Regions from separate parts of the Janthinobacterium pasteuri genome, predicted to be linked through region 2. Evidence: predicted binding sites of a transcription regulator. Region 2 holds the regulator's gene; each other region holds the start of a gene.
What was found. Region 2 encodes sigma-54, which starts transcription at its own class of promoters, with help from an activator protein. Its sites were predicted from a motif close to TGGCANGNAANCTGCTTT; they were not measured.

Region 1 (5,162 bases), on a different contig from region 2:
TCTGGCCGAATCGCTGGGCCCGCGCGGCATCCGCGCCAACGGCATCTCGGCCGGCCCCATCAAGACTTTGGCCGCCACCGGCATCAAGGATTTCAGTAAACTCCTGGGCTTTGTGGCCGAGCACGCCCCGCTGCGCCGCAACGTCACCATCGAGGAAGTGGGCAACACGGCCGCCTTTCTGCTGTCCGACCTTGCCTCGGGCATCACCGGCGAGATTACCTACGTCGATGGCGGCTTTTCGCAAGTGATGGCAGTCAATCCCGAAGTAGAGTGATACGGCAATGGCCAACAGGCGGCACTGCGCCACGCGGAAGGCCCGGGCTGGCGCGGGGGAAGGCAGCGCCGCCATGCTTGCCTGACTGGCGGAAAACTACGTATTCTTACTGATTTCGCATAGGAAACATATTCAAAACGTGGTAGGACTGTCGTTTCTTCCCATTTAGGCCGTGCAAAACGGCGGCAAATACGGTATAGTGTCGTTGTGCGCTGCAATATGTTCGCTTGAAGCGATGGCAACACGGCAGTAACCGCACTACAAACTTAGCAGCTTCGCAAGCCTTAGCGCATCCACAGGATGCCGCTTATAAAGCCCTCCCGCCTTGTGTGTCGCACCTGACACCGTCCCGGCGCAAAGCTTTTGTGCCGAAATTTCTTTCTAGTTGAGTCATTTCGTTTTGGTTGGCGTTGCTATTTTGCGTTCTGCTTTTTGCAAGAACGCTGATTTTTACGAAAGAAAAGAATGACATTTGAATCCTTAGGCCTGCATCCGTCCATCATCGCCGCTCTGACCGAATCAGGCTACACCGCGCCAACCGCGGTACAGTCGCAAGCGATTCCAGCCGCGATCGAAGGCCGTGACCTGCTGGTCTCGTCGCAGACCGGTTCGGGCAAGACCGCAGCTTTCATGCTGCCGTCGCTGCACAAACTGGCCAGCGCCGAACAAAGCGCCGCCGGCAAGACGCCTAACCAGGAGATGCAAGCATCGCGCGCCCGCGGCGAGCGTCCGCGCTTCAAGGCTGCCCAGCCAAAAATGCTGGTGCTGACGCCAACGCGCGAACTGGCACTGCAAGTGACCACCAACACCGACAAGTACAGCACCGGCATCCGCCGCATCAAGGCTGTGTCGATTCTGGGTGGCATGCCTTACCCTAAACAGATGCAATTGCTGGCCAAGAATCCTGAAATCCTGGTCGCCACCCCTGGCCGCCTGATTGACCACATGGATTCGGGCAAGATCGACTTCTCGCAACTGGAAATCCTGGTGCTGGACGAAGCCGACCGCATGCTGGACATGGGTTTCATCGACGACATCGAAAAAATCGTGGAAGCGACGCCAGAAGGCCGTCAAACCATGCTGTTCTCGGCAACGCTGGACGGCGTGGTCGGCAACATGGCCCGCCGCATCACGAAAAACCCGCTGGTCATCCAAGTGGCAAGCTCGAGCAACAAGCATGAAAACATCACCCAGCGCGTCCACTTCGTCGACGATCTGTCGCACAAGAATCGCCTGCTGGACCACCTGCTGCGCGACGAAACCCTGGACCAGGCTGTTGTGTTTACCGCCACCAAGCGTGACGCCGATACCATCGCCGACCGCCTGAACATCGCCGGCTTCTCGGCTGCCGCCTTGCACGGCGACATGCATCAGGGCGCGCGTAACCGCACCCTGGACGGCATGCGCCGCGGCCAGGTCAAAGTGCTGGTCGCCACCGACGTTGCCGCCCGCGGTATCGACGTGCCGACGATCACCCACGTGTTCAACTACGATCTGCCGAAGTTCCCGGAAGACTACGTCCACCGTATCGGCCGTACCGGCCGCGCTGGCCGCAATGGCCTTGCCATCTCGCTGGTGAACCACGCTGAAGGCATGAACGTCAAGCGCATCGAACGCTTCACCAAGCAATTGATCCCGGTCAATGTCATCGAAGGTTTCGAGCCTAAGAAAACGGCGTCGGCACCACGTTCGAGCGCCCGTCCAGGCGGCTGGAAACCAGGCGACAACCGTGGCGGCGCGAAGCCAGCGCAACGCACGTTCAGCAAGCCGGGCGCACCACGCAAAGATGGCGCACCTAGCACGGGCGGCGGCTACAAGGGTTCGAACCCGCGCAGCACCGACGGCGCACGCCGCAGCTAGGGCGACCGTTAATCACGGCGCCATGCCGCCAGCGGGCGGCATGCAATAAAAAAAACGGCCACCAGATCACTCTGGTGGCCGTTTTTTCATGCCCGGCGTGTTTACTTCTTCGACACCTTCTGGCGCGACAGCTTGCGCAGCTTGGCTTGCTCGAAGCGCGCATGCTGTTCCGGCGTCTCCAGCACCAGCGGCGGCACGGCTACCGGCTTGCGGTTGGCATCCACCGCCACCATCGTGAAATAGCAGCTGTTGGCGTGGCGCACCAGGCGTTGCTGAATGTTTTCCGTCACCACGCGGATGCCCACTTCCATCGAGGTCGTGCCCGTGTAATTGATCGAGGCGAGGAACGTCACCAGCTCACCCACGTGAATCGGCTGCAAGAACATCACCTGGTCCACGGACAGGGTCACCACATAGCTGCCTGAATAGCGGCTGGCGCAGGCGTAGGCGACGCTGTCGAGGTATTTCAGGATGGTGCCGCCGTGCACGTTGCCTGAAAAGTTGGCCATATCGGGCGTCATCAGGACCGTCATCGTCAGTTCGTGGGCCGACCAGTTCATCGCGCTGTCCAAAGTGTTCTCCAAGGGGAAATAAAAGTGAGGGGGATGTAAAAACCGGCCCCAGGGGCCGGCTGCAGACCTTACAGGCCCAGGGTGTCGATGTCGGCCAGCGAGTCGCGGCCCTTGTCGGAAATATCGTGTCCCTCGCCATCGGCGCGCGCCACGATGTGGGCTTTCTTGCCCAGGAAATAGGCCACCTCCGTGTCCAGCTTGGTCAGCGGATCGGCGGCGACGGCGCGCAAACCCATGATGCAGCGGCGCAGGAACAGCAGTTGTTGTGCCTTCTCGGTGATGGACAGACGGCCATCGCGGGCATAGCTGAGCAGCTTCAAGCCGGACAGGCGCTTGGCATTGCGGGCAACGCAAGCACTGGGGCGCTCGGTCTTGATACCGCGCGCAACTTGCTCCAGCGCGTCATATTCATCGGTTGTTAATTTCTCGTTCTTCATTACTTTTCCATAAAAGGCCATGTGTTCGGCCCCCATGGTACGCGCCCCGCTGCGCATCGGCAACAGGCAACGTGATTCAGTCGCCGCCCGCCCCACGGACGGCGCGCTGAAAATGCGCGTGGATCGCGCTTATTTGTAGGTGCGCAGCAGCAGCCACGCCAGGCCGCAACCGGCCACGGCACCCGCCAGGGCCAGTGCTGCGAGGTTTTTACTGGTGATCACAGGGCGCCGGCCCAGGTAAATTTTGTTATGCAAGGAATTGCCCATGATGGTCTCCTGTACAAGAATTTTTATGATGACTCATTATAAGAACAGAATCGTGACGGCCGCATGACACACAGCAGTTAGTGCTTGATTTGTATCCACTCGGCAACGTTTATTGGCATTTTTGTTGTTTAAATGGCGTGACGATCGCGCCGCCCGCGCAATCCATTTCCGACTAGAAATAAATAGCGCGCGGCAGCGCATGGCAACTCAGGTGCGCGACGACGTGCTCTCAGCCCATCTTGACGGGCGGCGCCGGTGGCGTCGGTTCCTCGACGGGCACGGGCTGCGTGTACGGCGGCTTTTCCGGCGGTGGCGTCAGCGGATCTCCTTCGGGCGGCGGCGGGATATCCGGTTCAGGCGTGCTGTGTGCACGCAGCGGGGCAGGACGGGATCGTGTTTGCATGGTGAACTCCTTTGCCCACACTGTAGCCGATGACGGCAAGCACTGGCGCCCGCGAGCCGCGCCATGGACCGGTGAAACGTCGATTTTTTTTACACAAGTAAGAAAAACGGCAGACCTGTTTTTATAAGCTGTTGAATTTAAATAAAAATATTATATGGTACGAATTCTGCTTCAAGGGCGTATGAGGTTATCTGAGGCAGCTGCCACAGTGACCTGGTCCGATCAACCCTCACGCTGAAGGAAATGCCATGAAACCGCTGTCCTCATTCCTGCGTTTCGCTCTCTCCGCGGCTGCCATCGGCGCCGCGCTCATCAGTGCTCCCGCACTCGCTGGTCCTTTGTTTACCGTCAATGAAGGCTCCGTCCCCGGTAGCGCAGCCAATCAGGTTGTGGCGGACCGCATCAGCTTTGAATATCACGCGCGCGTCGAACAAACCATCGTTGGCGGTTTGGGTGGTGGCAACGATCCCTTCACTCAAACAGGCTTTCTGACCAAGGCTGCTTTCGGCAGCCCCACTGGCGGCAGCGTGCCATCGCAACTGAACGCCCTCAATGGCTATGGCATATATGGCCTGTTTACCATCACCGGTCAGTCGGATGCTCTGGCTGGCGGGATCCACGCCAACTTTCAAACCCTGACCATGACCTTGTACATCGACCCCAACCAGGACACGTCACTGTCGGTCAGTAACGTAGCGGGCTCGCCGGTGAATGTGGGTGGTGTCTCCGGGGATGACTATGCGATCGTGACCTACACGCTCGATCTGGGTGAAGCCCACATTTTCGCCGGCCTGGCCCAAGGCGACTTCAAGGCCTTGCTAAACGCCACGCTGACGCCGCAAGGACAGTTATTCTTTGTCAATCCCGACCCATTTTTCCCGTTGGAGTCCCTCAGCGGGAATACGAACAGCTTCATCGGTGGCAGCTTGACCAACAGTTTCATCGCGATGGCCGACGGCGGCGGCCTGGAATTATTTCAAGCAGCAGTACCTGAACCAGGCACCATCGCCCTGCTCGGTATCGGCCTGTTTGGCCTGGGCATGACTGCGCGCCGCCAGCAAGACAAGCAGCGCCAGGCTTGACTTGCGATCATCCAGTTTAAAAGCCGCTGATGTCCTCAGCGGCTTTTTTCGCTGCGGCAGCCAGCAAGCGCCTGCCGCTCACGCATGCGTCCTCGCGTCGACCGGCGCCACCAGCAAGTCTTGCAGCGGCCGGCGCAAGGAGCGCGCCTGGGCCGCCGGGCCGGCGCCGATGCGGCCAAGGAACACGGCCCGATCAAACGCCACCGCACCCAGCACGGCCTGGCATTGCAGGGCCAGTTCCTGCGCCAACTCCAGCATGGCGTCGGT
Region 2 (5,162 bases):
GGCGTGCCGCTGGACGCCGATTTCGTCTTCGACGTGCGGGCCTTGCCCAATCCCTATTACGACCTGGCGCTGCGCCCGCTCGACGGACGCGACGCACCCGTCATCGCCTTCCTCGATGCGCAGCCCAGTGCGCTGGAACTGCTGGCCGACATCCGCGCCTTCATCGAGAAATGGTTGCCATCATTTAAGTCCGACAACCGCAGCTACCTGACGGTGGCGCTGGGCTGCACGGGTGGCCAGCACCGCTCCGTGTACATGGCGGAACGGCTGGCGCAGTATTTCAGCCCGAATGAACGGGTCGTGCTACGCCACCGCGAACGTAGCTAGCTAATCCAGATGGCGCAGCGGATGCGCTTGCGCTGGCCAGACGGGGGCAAAGAAGCGCGCCACCATGGCCGCATCGACCTCGTCCAGGCTGGCAGGCTGCCAGCGCGGAGCATTGTCCTTGTCGACCACCAGCGCGCGCACGCCTTCGAGCACTTCGCCATGCTCGAAGTTGTGGCGCACCACGCTGCGCTCCATGCGCAGGCAATCGGCCACGCCCAGATGGGCGCCCCGCTGCAGCAATTCCAGGGTCACCGACATCATCAGCGGCGAACGCAGGCGCATGGCCGCCAGCGCCTTGCCGGCGAACGCGCTGTCGTCCTGCGCCAGCGAAGCCATGATCGCGGCCACGGAGCCGGCGCCGAAATGGCGATCCAGCGCCGCGCGCGCCGTGGCCAGAGGAGAAGCCCCCGCCTCGGCCTGAAACGGTGCAGCCAGGGTCTTGATGGCCACCGGCAAACCCTCACCAGGCGTCGATTCGAACAGGGCCAGCAGCGCCCCCATCTGCGCCTCAGGCAGGTAGACATCGGCCAGGCCCGTGTACAGGGCATCGGCCGCGTTGATCGTCAAGCCCGTCAAGCCCAGGTACAGGCCCAGCTGGCCGGCCAGGCGGGACAGGAAATAACTGCCGCCCACATCGGGAAACAAACCGATATTGACTTCCGGCATGGCCATGCGCGTGCGGCCCGTGACGAGGCGCAGGCGGTTGCCAGGCCCGGCTTGCGCCACGCCCATGCCGCCGCCCATCACCACGCCATCCATCACGGCAATATACGGTTTTGGATAGAAATGAATCAAATGATTTAAGGCGTATTCTTCCGTAAAGAAATCTTCCAGCAATGCACTGCCGCCTTGTGGCGTGGCCAGGCCCGCATCGTAAAAGAAACGGATGTCACCACCGGCACACAGGGCTTTTTCACTACTGGAGCGGATCACCACGGCGTCCACCTGCGGATCGTCGCGCCAGGCCAGCAGGGCCACGCTCAAGGCGCGCACCATCTCCAGCGACAGGGAATTCAAGGCTTTCGGGCGGTCGAGCACGATGTGGCCCGTGCGGTTGCGGATGGAGGTCTGGACGAAATCGCTCATGGCAGGCAGGAAAGAAGTGAAAGTGCGAACATTCTAGCGCCTGCGCGGGGAAGATTGCGCTCAAAAGATCGGGGCGCAAAAAAGGGCGCAAGATGTGCGCCCTTAGTTGATCACAACTGCTGGAAGCGGGTGGCCTTAGACGGCGACGACGGCATCTTCCTCTGAGTTGTCTGGCAGATGCTTGATCGCCTCTTTACCGTGCCCTTGCACTTTGGTTTTGTACTTCATCACTTGCCTGTCCAGTTTGTCGATCAGGATATCGATGGCGGCATACAGGTCGTGCGCCAGACTTTCCACATAGACAGTTTTTCCACTCAGGCGCAAATTGACTTCGGCCTTTTGACGTTTTTCTTTCTCTTTGAGGTTATCCACGGTCAGAATCACGGCAATATCGATGACTTGATCGAAATGACGTTTCACGCGCTCCAGCTTCGTTTGTACGTATTCACGAATGGCTGGTGTGACTTCGAGATGATGTCCGCTGATGGTGAGATTCATACACACTCCTAAAGATGATCGGGTTCGTGCGGTCTATTGACTCCGGCCCGCAGAGGAACCGAAAAAAACTTACAAACACTTACGCAGGCTCACTGGCGGAATTTTCAACGCTTCCCGGTATTTGGCAACAGTACGTCGCGCAATCACCATGCCTTGTTCCCCCAGCATGTCCGCAATCTTACTGTCGGATAAAGGATTTTTAGGGTCTTCTGCTCCTGTTAGTTGCACGATCAATGCCCGTATCGCCGTCGATGACGCTTCGCCCCCCGCTTCGGTGGCGACGTGGCTACCAAAGAAATATTTCAACTCGAACATGCCATGCGGGGTGAGCATGTACTTTTGAGTTGTTACCCGCGAGATAGTACTCTCGTGTAAACCCAGTGTATCAGCTATTTCACGGAGCACAAGGGGACGCATGGCAACGGCCCCATGCGAGAAAAAGTTCTTTTGTCTTTCTACTATCGCCTGCGCCACGCGCAAGATCGTGTCGAAACGCTGGCGCATATTCTTGATCAGCCATTTGGCTTCCTGCAACTGTGCGCCCATGGCGCCCTCGCCTTTGCCCTGCTTCAACAAGTTGGCGTACATGGCATTGACGCGCAGGCGCGGCATGACATCGTTGTTCAGGGTGACTTGCCAGCCATTGCGCGCGCGCTTGACGAGGACGTCGGGCACCACGTAATCGGACACGTCCGAAGCGAAGACGGCACCCGGATGCGGATTGCACTGGCGAATCACGGTCTGCGCTTCGCGCAAGTCTTCATCGTCGCAATCGAGGGCTTTTTTCAGCTTGTTGAAATCGCGTTGGGCAAACCAGGTCAGGTGCTTTTCCACGATAACGAGGGCCATGCGCCGCGTCACCATGGCGATGTGCGGCAAGCGCTTGATTTGCAGCGCCAGGCATTCGGATGCATTGCGCGCGCCCACGCCGGGCGGATCGAAACTTTGCAGCAGGGACAACGCCGTGCGCATCTCGTCGGCGTCGATTTCCAGCTCTTGCGGCAAACGCGCCAGGATGTCGTCGAGCGACTCTTCCAGGTAGCCATTGTCGTCGAGCGCGTCAATGATCAGCTCGACCAGCGCGCGGTCGCGCAATTCGAGCACCGTCACGCGCATCTGCTCCATCAAGTGTTCGCGCAGGGTGCAGTGGTGGGCTTCAAGTTGCGGACGGGAATCTTCGTCGTCGGGCGCCTTGCCGCGGCTCGCCTCGCTCCAGTCGCTGTCGCCGCCATCGGCTGCGGCAGGGCTGTCGCCAGCCTCGCCATCAAAGGTTTCCGCTTCGGCCGGCGCGGCGGGTGCCTCCTGGCCTGGCGGCTGGGGCGGTGCTTCGGCCGGCGCGGCCGTGGAACTCAAGGCGCCGTCGGACAGCAGGCGCAGCGAACGGTCGAGCGGATCGTCGAGGCGCTCAAGCAAGGGATTGTCTGTCAGCAGCTGCTCCAGCTCCTGGTGCAATTCCAGGGTAGACAATTGCAACAGGCGTATCGATTGCTGCAACTGCGGCGTCAGTGCCAGGTGCTGCGAAGTGCGCAGCTGCAATGATTGTTTCATTGGCTCACATACGGAAGTGTTCGCCCAGATAGACCCGGCGTACCGACTCGTTCGCGATGATGTCGTCGGGGCGTCCCGACGCCAGCACCGAGCCCTGGTTGATGATGTAGGCACGGTCACAGATACCCAGCGTCTCGCGCACATTATGATCGGTGATCAGGACGCCGATATTGCGTTCCTTCAAGAAGCGCACGATACGCTGGATCTCGATCACGGCGATAGGGTCGACACCGGCGAACGGCTCGTCGAGCAGCACGAAACGCGGGTCGGTGGCCAGCGCGCGGGCGATTTCCACGCGGCGCCGCTCGCCACCCGACAGGGACAGCGCCTGGTTCTCGCGCAACTTTTCAATCTGCAGGTCGGCCAGCAATTTATCCAGGCGCTCCTCGATCTCGGCCTTCTTCAGGGGACGGCCTTCGACGGTCTGGATTTCCAGTACGGCGCGGATATTGTCCTCCACCGTCAGCTTGCGAAACACGGACGCTTCCTGCGGCAGATACGACAGGCCCATCTGCGCGCGGCGGTGGATGGGCAGGCGGGAAATATCCACGCCGCTGATATCGATGGTGCCGCCGTCCGACGGCACCAGGCCGACGATCATGTAAAACGAGGTGGTCTTGCCGGCGCCGTTCGGGCCCAGCAAACCCACCACTTCGCCGCATTCGACTTGCAGCGAGACATCATGCACGACTTGCCGCTTGCCATAGGTTTTTTGCAGTCCGCGAACGATCAGGGTGCTGCCGCAACGAGTATTGTCCATTATTTATTTCCTGACGCGGGCGTGGCCGGCGCCTTCTCCGCCGCCGGTGCCTTGGGCTTCGGCTGGATCACCATGCGCACGCTGCCGCCATCCGGGGTGCTGGTGCCGCTGTTGGAATTTTCCATCGCAAATTCTTCCTTGCGGCTGTCATACGAGATGAAGGCGCCATTGGCCACGTCGGTCGCTTTCGAGCCTTCCAGGCGCGTCAGCTTGGCCTTGGAAAACAGTTTCACCACTTCCGTCTTGTTGTTGTATTCCACGCGCTCCGCCTCGCCCTCCACCCACAGGTCGCCCGCGCCATCGCGCTTCTGGCGGAAGGTGGCCAGCTTGCCGGGATCGGCCCAGAAGGTAATGAACTGGTAGCCTTGCGGATCTTCCGTGATCAGGGCCCGGCCCGCCTTCATGGTCAAGGTACCCTTGACCAGCACGACGTCGCCCGTCAGCGTACGCACCTGTTTGACGTCATCGACGTGGCCGCTACGTGCCGTGATGACGGCTTCCTTCTCGGAATCGGCCTTCTCGGCATGCGCCACGCCCATCATGGTCAGAGAAAATACGGTCAACAGCAAGATGTTCTTCATAGTATGGTTTCCTTGTTTCATTCTGTCATTTTGCCGCCGCGGCCGGGCGCGGTTTCGGCGGGAGGACCATGCGCAGCGCATTCTGCACTTCCACCACGCCGGTGGCGTTATTGGCCTTCATGCCTATGCCATTCATGCGCGAGGCGCCCGTCAGGATATCGACAGGCACGTCCGTTTCCATTCTTTCCTCATCCGGGAACACCGTCAGCGCTTCCGTCTTGACTGTCAGGTTCTGCGCCTTCGGACTGGCCACGCGGTCAATCACGACTTTGCGGTGCAGTTGCAGCCGGGTATTGTCCTGGTCGATATGCGCCAGTTCCGCATTCATGTTCATCGGCGGCATGCCTGGCGTGAGCTTGCGC
Region 3 (5,162 bases), on a different contig from region 2:
CGACCAGGTAGTGCGCCAGATTGCCGCCGGCAAGCGTCCGCGCGGCATCGCCGCCGACCCCACCGGACGGCAATTGTTTGTCACCGATGCCGCCAGCAGCACCTTGTTGCTGATCGATAACGCTGGCGGTGCGCCCGTGCGCACGGTGGCGCTGGGCAAGTCGCCCGAAGGCGTCAGCGCTTCCCAGGACGGTCGTTACGTGGCCGTGGCCGTCGAGGAAAACAATAGCGTGGCCTTGCTCGATGGCCAGACGGGCACATTGCTCGCCGATATCAAGGTGCAAGGGCGCAACCCGGAACATGCCGTGTTCAGCCCCGATGGGCGCTGGCTGCTGGTCAGCGCGGAAGAGGCCGAGCAAGTCGATGTCATTGATGTGGCGCAACACCGCCAGGTCGCTTCCATTGCCGTGGGCCTGCGTCCGCGCGGCATCGGTTTCAGTCCGGACTCCGGCCGCGCCTACGTGGCGTGCGAACTGGTCAATGCTGTGTATGTGATCGACATGGCCGCGCGCAAGGCGATTGCCACTATTCCAGCGGGCAAGAATGCCAACGGCATCGCCGTCCATCCCAGTGGCAGGCAAGTGTATGTGTCGAATGGCACGGACGGCACGGTGATGGTGATCGATACGGCCAGCAATCAGGTGACGGCCACCATTCCCGTCGGCAAGCGCCCGTGGAATATGGCAGTCACGCCCGATGGCAGCAAGCTGTACGTGGCCAATGGCCGCTCGAACAGCGTTTCGGTCATCGATACGGCCAGCGCGCGCAAGGTGGCCGATATTGCCGTGGGCGAATTGCCATGGGGCGTGGTGATTCGGTAGTGGCACAGGCGCAGGTGTTCCAGTCTGGTACACCTGTTCCATTGTGCAGCGGCGTAGGGGCGCAGCAACAGGGCTGGCCCGGATTGGCACAGCGCGCCGCCACCTTGTTCAAAACGCCAACAGACCCACGCCCGCCTTTCATGCCCGGGGCAGGCGATGAAAAGCTGGCCGGATTTGACGCCACGCCCTTGCAAGCGGGGAAAAACCCGCTAAGTTTGTAGTGGGATGGCGAGCTGGCACGGCATTTGCGGAAGACTGCGTGTACTCACCCCATCTGTACCAGGACGTTTGATCTTAATCATAGCAATTTCATTTACAGCAATTCCATTCTCATAACCCGTTAGAGGACGACATGAATCTCGCAGACATCAGCAAACTGGGCGTAGCCAATCCCTTCAAACAACGCTATGACAATTACATCGGCGGCAAATTCGTTGCACCAGTAAAAGGTGAATACTTTCCTAACATCACTCCTATCACGGGCTTGCCGTTTTGCGAAATCGCCCGTTCCACGGCGGAAGACGTCGAGCTGGCGCTGGACGCAGCGCATGCCGCCAAGGATGCCTGGGGCAAGACTTCGCCTGCCGAGCGCGCCAACATCCTGAACCGCATCGCCGACCGCATCGAACAGAACCTGAGCCTGATCGCCACGGCGGAAACCATCGATAACGGCAAGCCGATCCGTGAAACGATGAATGCCGACATTCCGCTGGCCATTGACCATTTCCGTTACTTCGCCGGCTGCATCCGCGCGCAGGAAGGTTCCGTTGCGCAAATCGATGCGGAAACCTATGCCTACCACTACCACGAACCGCTGGGCGTCGTGGGCCAGATCATTCCGTGGAATTTCCCGATTCTGATGGCCGTGTGGAAACTGGCGCCAGCCCTGGCCGCCGGCAATTGCGTGGTCCTGAAACCGGCCGAGCAAACCCCCGCCTCCATCATGGTGTTGATCGAGCTGATCGGTGACTTGCTGCCACCGGGCGTGTTGAACATCATCAACGGTTTCGGCCTGGAAGCGGGCAAGCCGCTGGCGTCGAGCAAGCGCATTGCCAAGATCGCCTTCACCGGTGAAACGGGTACGGGCCGATTGATCATGGGTTACGCCGCGCAAAACCTGATTCCCGTCACCCTGGAGTTGGGCGGCAAGTCGCCGAATATCTTCTTTGAAGATGTGATGGATGCCGATGATGATTATTTCGACAAGTGCCTGGAAGGCTTTACCATGTTTGCGCTGAATCAGGGCGAAGTGTGTACCTGCCCATCGCGCGTGCTGATCCAGGAATCGATCTACGAAAAATTCATCGAACGGGCCTTGAAACGCGTGGCCGCCATCAAGCAGGGCAACCCGCTCGACTCTTCCACCATGATCGGTGCCCAGGCCTCGCAGGAACAGCTGGAAAAAATTCTGTCTTACCTCGACATCGGCCGCCAGGAAGGCGCCGAAGTGCTGGCCGGTGGCGAGCGCCATACGCAGGCAGGCGACCTGGAGGGTGGCTACTACGTGCGCCCGACCGTGTTCAAGGGCAACAATAAGATGCGCATCTTCCAGGAAGAGATTTTCGGGCCCGTCGTGTCCGTGACCACCTTCAAGGATGAGGCCGAAGCGCTGGCGATTGCCAACGATACCTTGTACGGCCTGGGTGCAGGCTTGTGGACGCGCGACGGCTCACGCGCCTTCCGCATGGGGCGCGCTATCCAGGCGGGCCGCGTGTGGACCAATTGTTACCACCTGTATCCAGCCCACGCCGCATTCGGCGGCTACAAGCAATCGGGTATCGGCCGCGAAAACCACAAGATGATGCTCGATCACTACCAGCAAACGAAGAACTTGCTGGTGAGCTATAGCCCGAAAGCGCTGGGCTTCTTCTAAACCGGCAACAGGCACCGCGCCTGTCAATCCAGGCGCGGCGCGCAGAAAGGGATGCCATGAGTGCAGTAATTGCCCGGGTGGTCGCCACCGATGCGGCGCTGGAAATGATGGACAAGTTGCGCCAGCGTCACGGCCCGCTGATGTTTTTCCAGTCGGGCGGCTGCTGCGATGGCAGTGCGCCCATGTGTTATGCGCTGGGCGAGTTCGATGTCAGCGATACCGACATTTATCTCGGCAATTTGAATGGCACACCGTTTTACATGGGACTCGAGCAATTCGAGTACTGGGAGCATACCCAGTTGATTATCGATGTGGTCGATGGCAATGGCGGCATGTTTTCACTCGACAACGGCACAGGCAAGCGCTTCCTGACGCGCTCGCGCCTGTTCACCGATGAAGAGTGCGCCTTGTTGCATGCCCAGCCGCATGAACACGACAGAAAAAGCACCTGAGAGTTACACACACATACTAATAACAGAGGGAGATGATTGTGCAGAAAAAAATCATGGGGATCGTCGTCGGTTTGGGGTTGGCATCCCTGGCCTCATTGGTCCAGGCGGCCGACGTGGGCAATGTCACCAGTGCCATGCTCGACAGCACGGCGAAGAATCCGTCTAGCGTCCTGTCGTTTGGCATGGGCACGCAGGGCCAGCGCTATTCGCCGTTGACGCAGATCAATGACAAGACCGTGGCCAAGCTGGTGCCGGCATGGTCGTTCTCGTTTGGCGGCGAAAAGCAGCGGGGCCAGGAATCGCAGCCGCTAATTCACAACGGCAAGATGTTTGTCACAGCATCGTATTCGCGCATCTTTGCCGTCGACTTGAAAACGGGCGCCAAGCTGTGGAAGTATGAGCATCGCTTGCCAGATGGCATCATGCCATGCTGCGACGTGGTCAACCGCGGTGCCGCCCTGTACGGCAACCTGGTGATCTTCGGCACGCTGGACGCTTACCTGGTGGCGCTGGATCAAAACACGGGCAAGATCGTCTGGAAGGAAAAGGTCGACGATTACGCGGCCGGTTACTCGATGACGGCCGCGCCGCTGATCGCCGAAGGCTTGCTGCTGACGGGCGTGTCGGGCGGGGAATTTGGCATCGTGGGCCGGGTCGAAGCGCGCAATCCCATGACGGGCGAGCTGGTGTGGAGCCGTCCGACCGTGGAAGGCCATATGGGCCACCGCTACGACAAGGATGGCAAGGCGAGCGATAACGGCGTATCCGGCACGCTGAACAAAACCTGGCCGGGCGACCTGTGGAAAACGGGTGGCGCCTCGACCTGGATGGGCGGCACCTACGATCCGCAAACCAAGCTGGCTTACTTTGGCACCGGCAACCCGGCACCGTGGAACAGCCATTTGCGTCCCGGCGACAACCTCTATTCCTCGTCCACCGTGGCGCTGGACGTGAAGACGGGCCAGATCAAATGGGCCTATCAAAACACGCCGAACGATTCCTGGGACTTCGATGGCGCGAACGAGTTCGTCACCTTCGACATGGATGGCAAGCGTTACGGCGGCAAGGCCGACCGCAACGGTTTCTTCTATGTCATCGATGCAAACAACGGCAAGCTGCAAAACGCCTTCCCGTTCGTGAAGAAGATCACCTGGGCCAGCAGTATCGACCTCAAGACGGGACGGCCGAACTTCATCGCCGCCAACCGCCCTGGCGATCCGACCAAGGGTGAAGAGGGCAAGAAGGGCACCACGGTATTTTCCGCCCCGGCCTTCCTCGGCGCCAAAAATCAGATGCCGATGGCGTACTCGCCGCAAACCAAGCTGTTCTACGTGCCAGCGAACGAATGGGGCATGGACATCTGGAACGAGCCGATCAGCTATAAGAAGGGTGGCGCCTTCCTTGGTGCCGGTTTCACCATCAGGCCTTTGTTTGACGACTACATCGGCGCCATGCGTGCCATCGATCCGAAGACGGGCAAGATCGTTTGGGAAGTCAAGAACAATGCGCCGCTGTGGGGTGGCGTGATGAGTACGGCCGGCAATCTGGTGTTCTATGGCACGCCGGAAGGCTTCCTGAAAGCCGTCGACGCGAAGACGGGCAAGGAGCTGTGGAAATTCCAGACGGGCTCCGGCGTCGTGGCGCCGCCAGTCACCTGGCAGGATGGCGACACGCAATTTGTGGCCGTCGTATCCGGCTGGGGTGGCGCGGTGCCGCTGTGGGGTGGCGAAGTGGCGAAGAAGGTCAACTTCCTGGAACAGGGCGGTTCCGTGTGGGTCTTCAAGCTGGCATCGAAGTAACGGGGTGAAACGCCCGGGCCACTCGGATAGGTGTCTCCTTGTCCGCCGGGTGTTTTCTTTTTTCTGACGGCTCAGGCCGTCAGTTTTTTGTTTACCTGTATCTCCGCTACGCATACTTGCGGTCAAAAACTGAACACCGTGCGGGGCAATTGATCCGCTGCTGCACACGTTAAATACGCTTTTTCTCTTTCTCCCTCTGGGCCGTGCTGGGCACGCTT

Region 1: the regulator sigma-54 is predicted to act here: its motif matches at 3,969-3,986, upstream of pepA (flocculation-associated PEP-CTERM protein PepA).
Region 3: the regulator sigma-54 is predicted to act here: its motif matches at 1,055-1,072, upstream of adh (aldehyde dehydrogenase).

What each region holds. Positions count from the first base shown of each region.
Region 1 covers NZ_JBNYXS010000002.1:290,405-295,566, reverse strand. Annotated here, with positions in the region: gene fabI (enoyl-ACP reductase FabI) at 1-274, shown strand, start outside; gene ACQ4WN_RS03755 (DEAD/DEAH box helicase) at 740-2,134, shown strand; gene ACQ4WN_RS03750 (acyl-CoA thioesterase) at 2,236-2,694, opposite strand; gene ACQ4WN_RS03745 (hypothetical protein) at 2,775-3,143, opposite strand; gene ACQ4WN_RS03740 (hypothetical protein) at 3,273-3,410, opposite strand; gene ACQ4WN_RS03735 (hypothetical protein) at 3,640-3,813, opposite strand; gene pepA (flocculation-associated PEP-CTERM protein PepA) at 4,062-4,895, shown strand; gene ACQ4WN_RS03725 (nitroreductase family protein) at 4,974-5,162, opposite strand, start outside.
Region 2 covers NZ_JBNYXS010000019.1:77,901-83,062, reverse strand. Annotated here, with positions in the region: gene rapZ (RNase adapter RapZ) at 1-327, shown strand, start outside; gene ACQ4WN_RS18765 (enoyl-CoA hydratase/isomerase family protein) at 328-1,413, opposite strand; gene hpf (ribosome hibernation-promoting factor, HPF/YfiA family) at 1,549-1,911, opposite strand; gene ACQ4WN_RS18755 (RNA polymerase factor sigma-54) at 1,981-3,459, opposite strand; gene lptB (LPS export ABC transporter ATP-binding protein) at 3,464-4,219, opposite strand; gene lptA (lipopolysaccharide transport periplasmic protein LptA) at 4,219-4,800, opposite strand; gene lptC (LPS export ABC transporter periplasmic protein LptC) at 4,826-5,162, opposite strand, start outside.
Region 3 covers NZ_JBNYXS010000043.1:6,896-12,057, reverse strand. Annotated here, with positions in the region: gene ACQ4WN_RS25775 (beta-propeller fold lactonase family protein) at 1-820, shown strand, start outside; gene adh (aldehyde dehydrogenase) at 1,173-2,693, shown strand; gene ACQ4WN_RS25765 (DUF779 domain-containing protein) at 2,750-3,145, shown strand; gene ACQ4WN_RS25760 (methanol/ethanol family PQQ-dependent dehydrogenase) at 3,199-4,944, shown strand.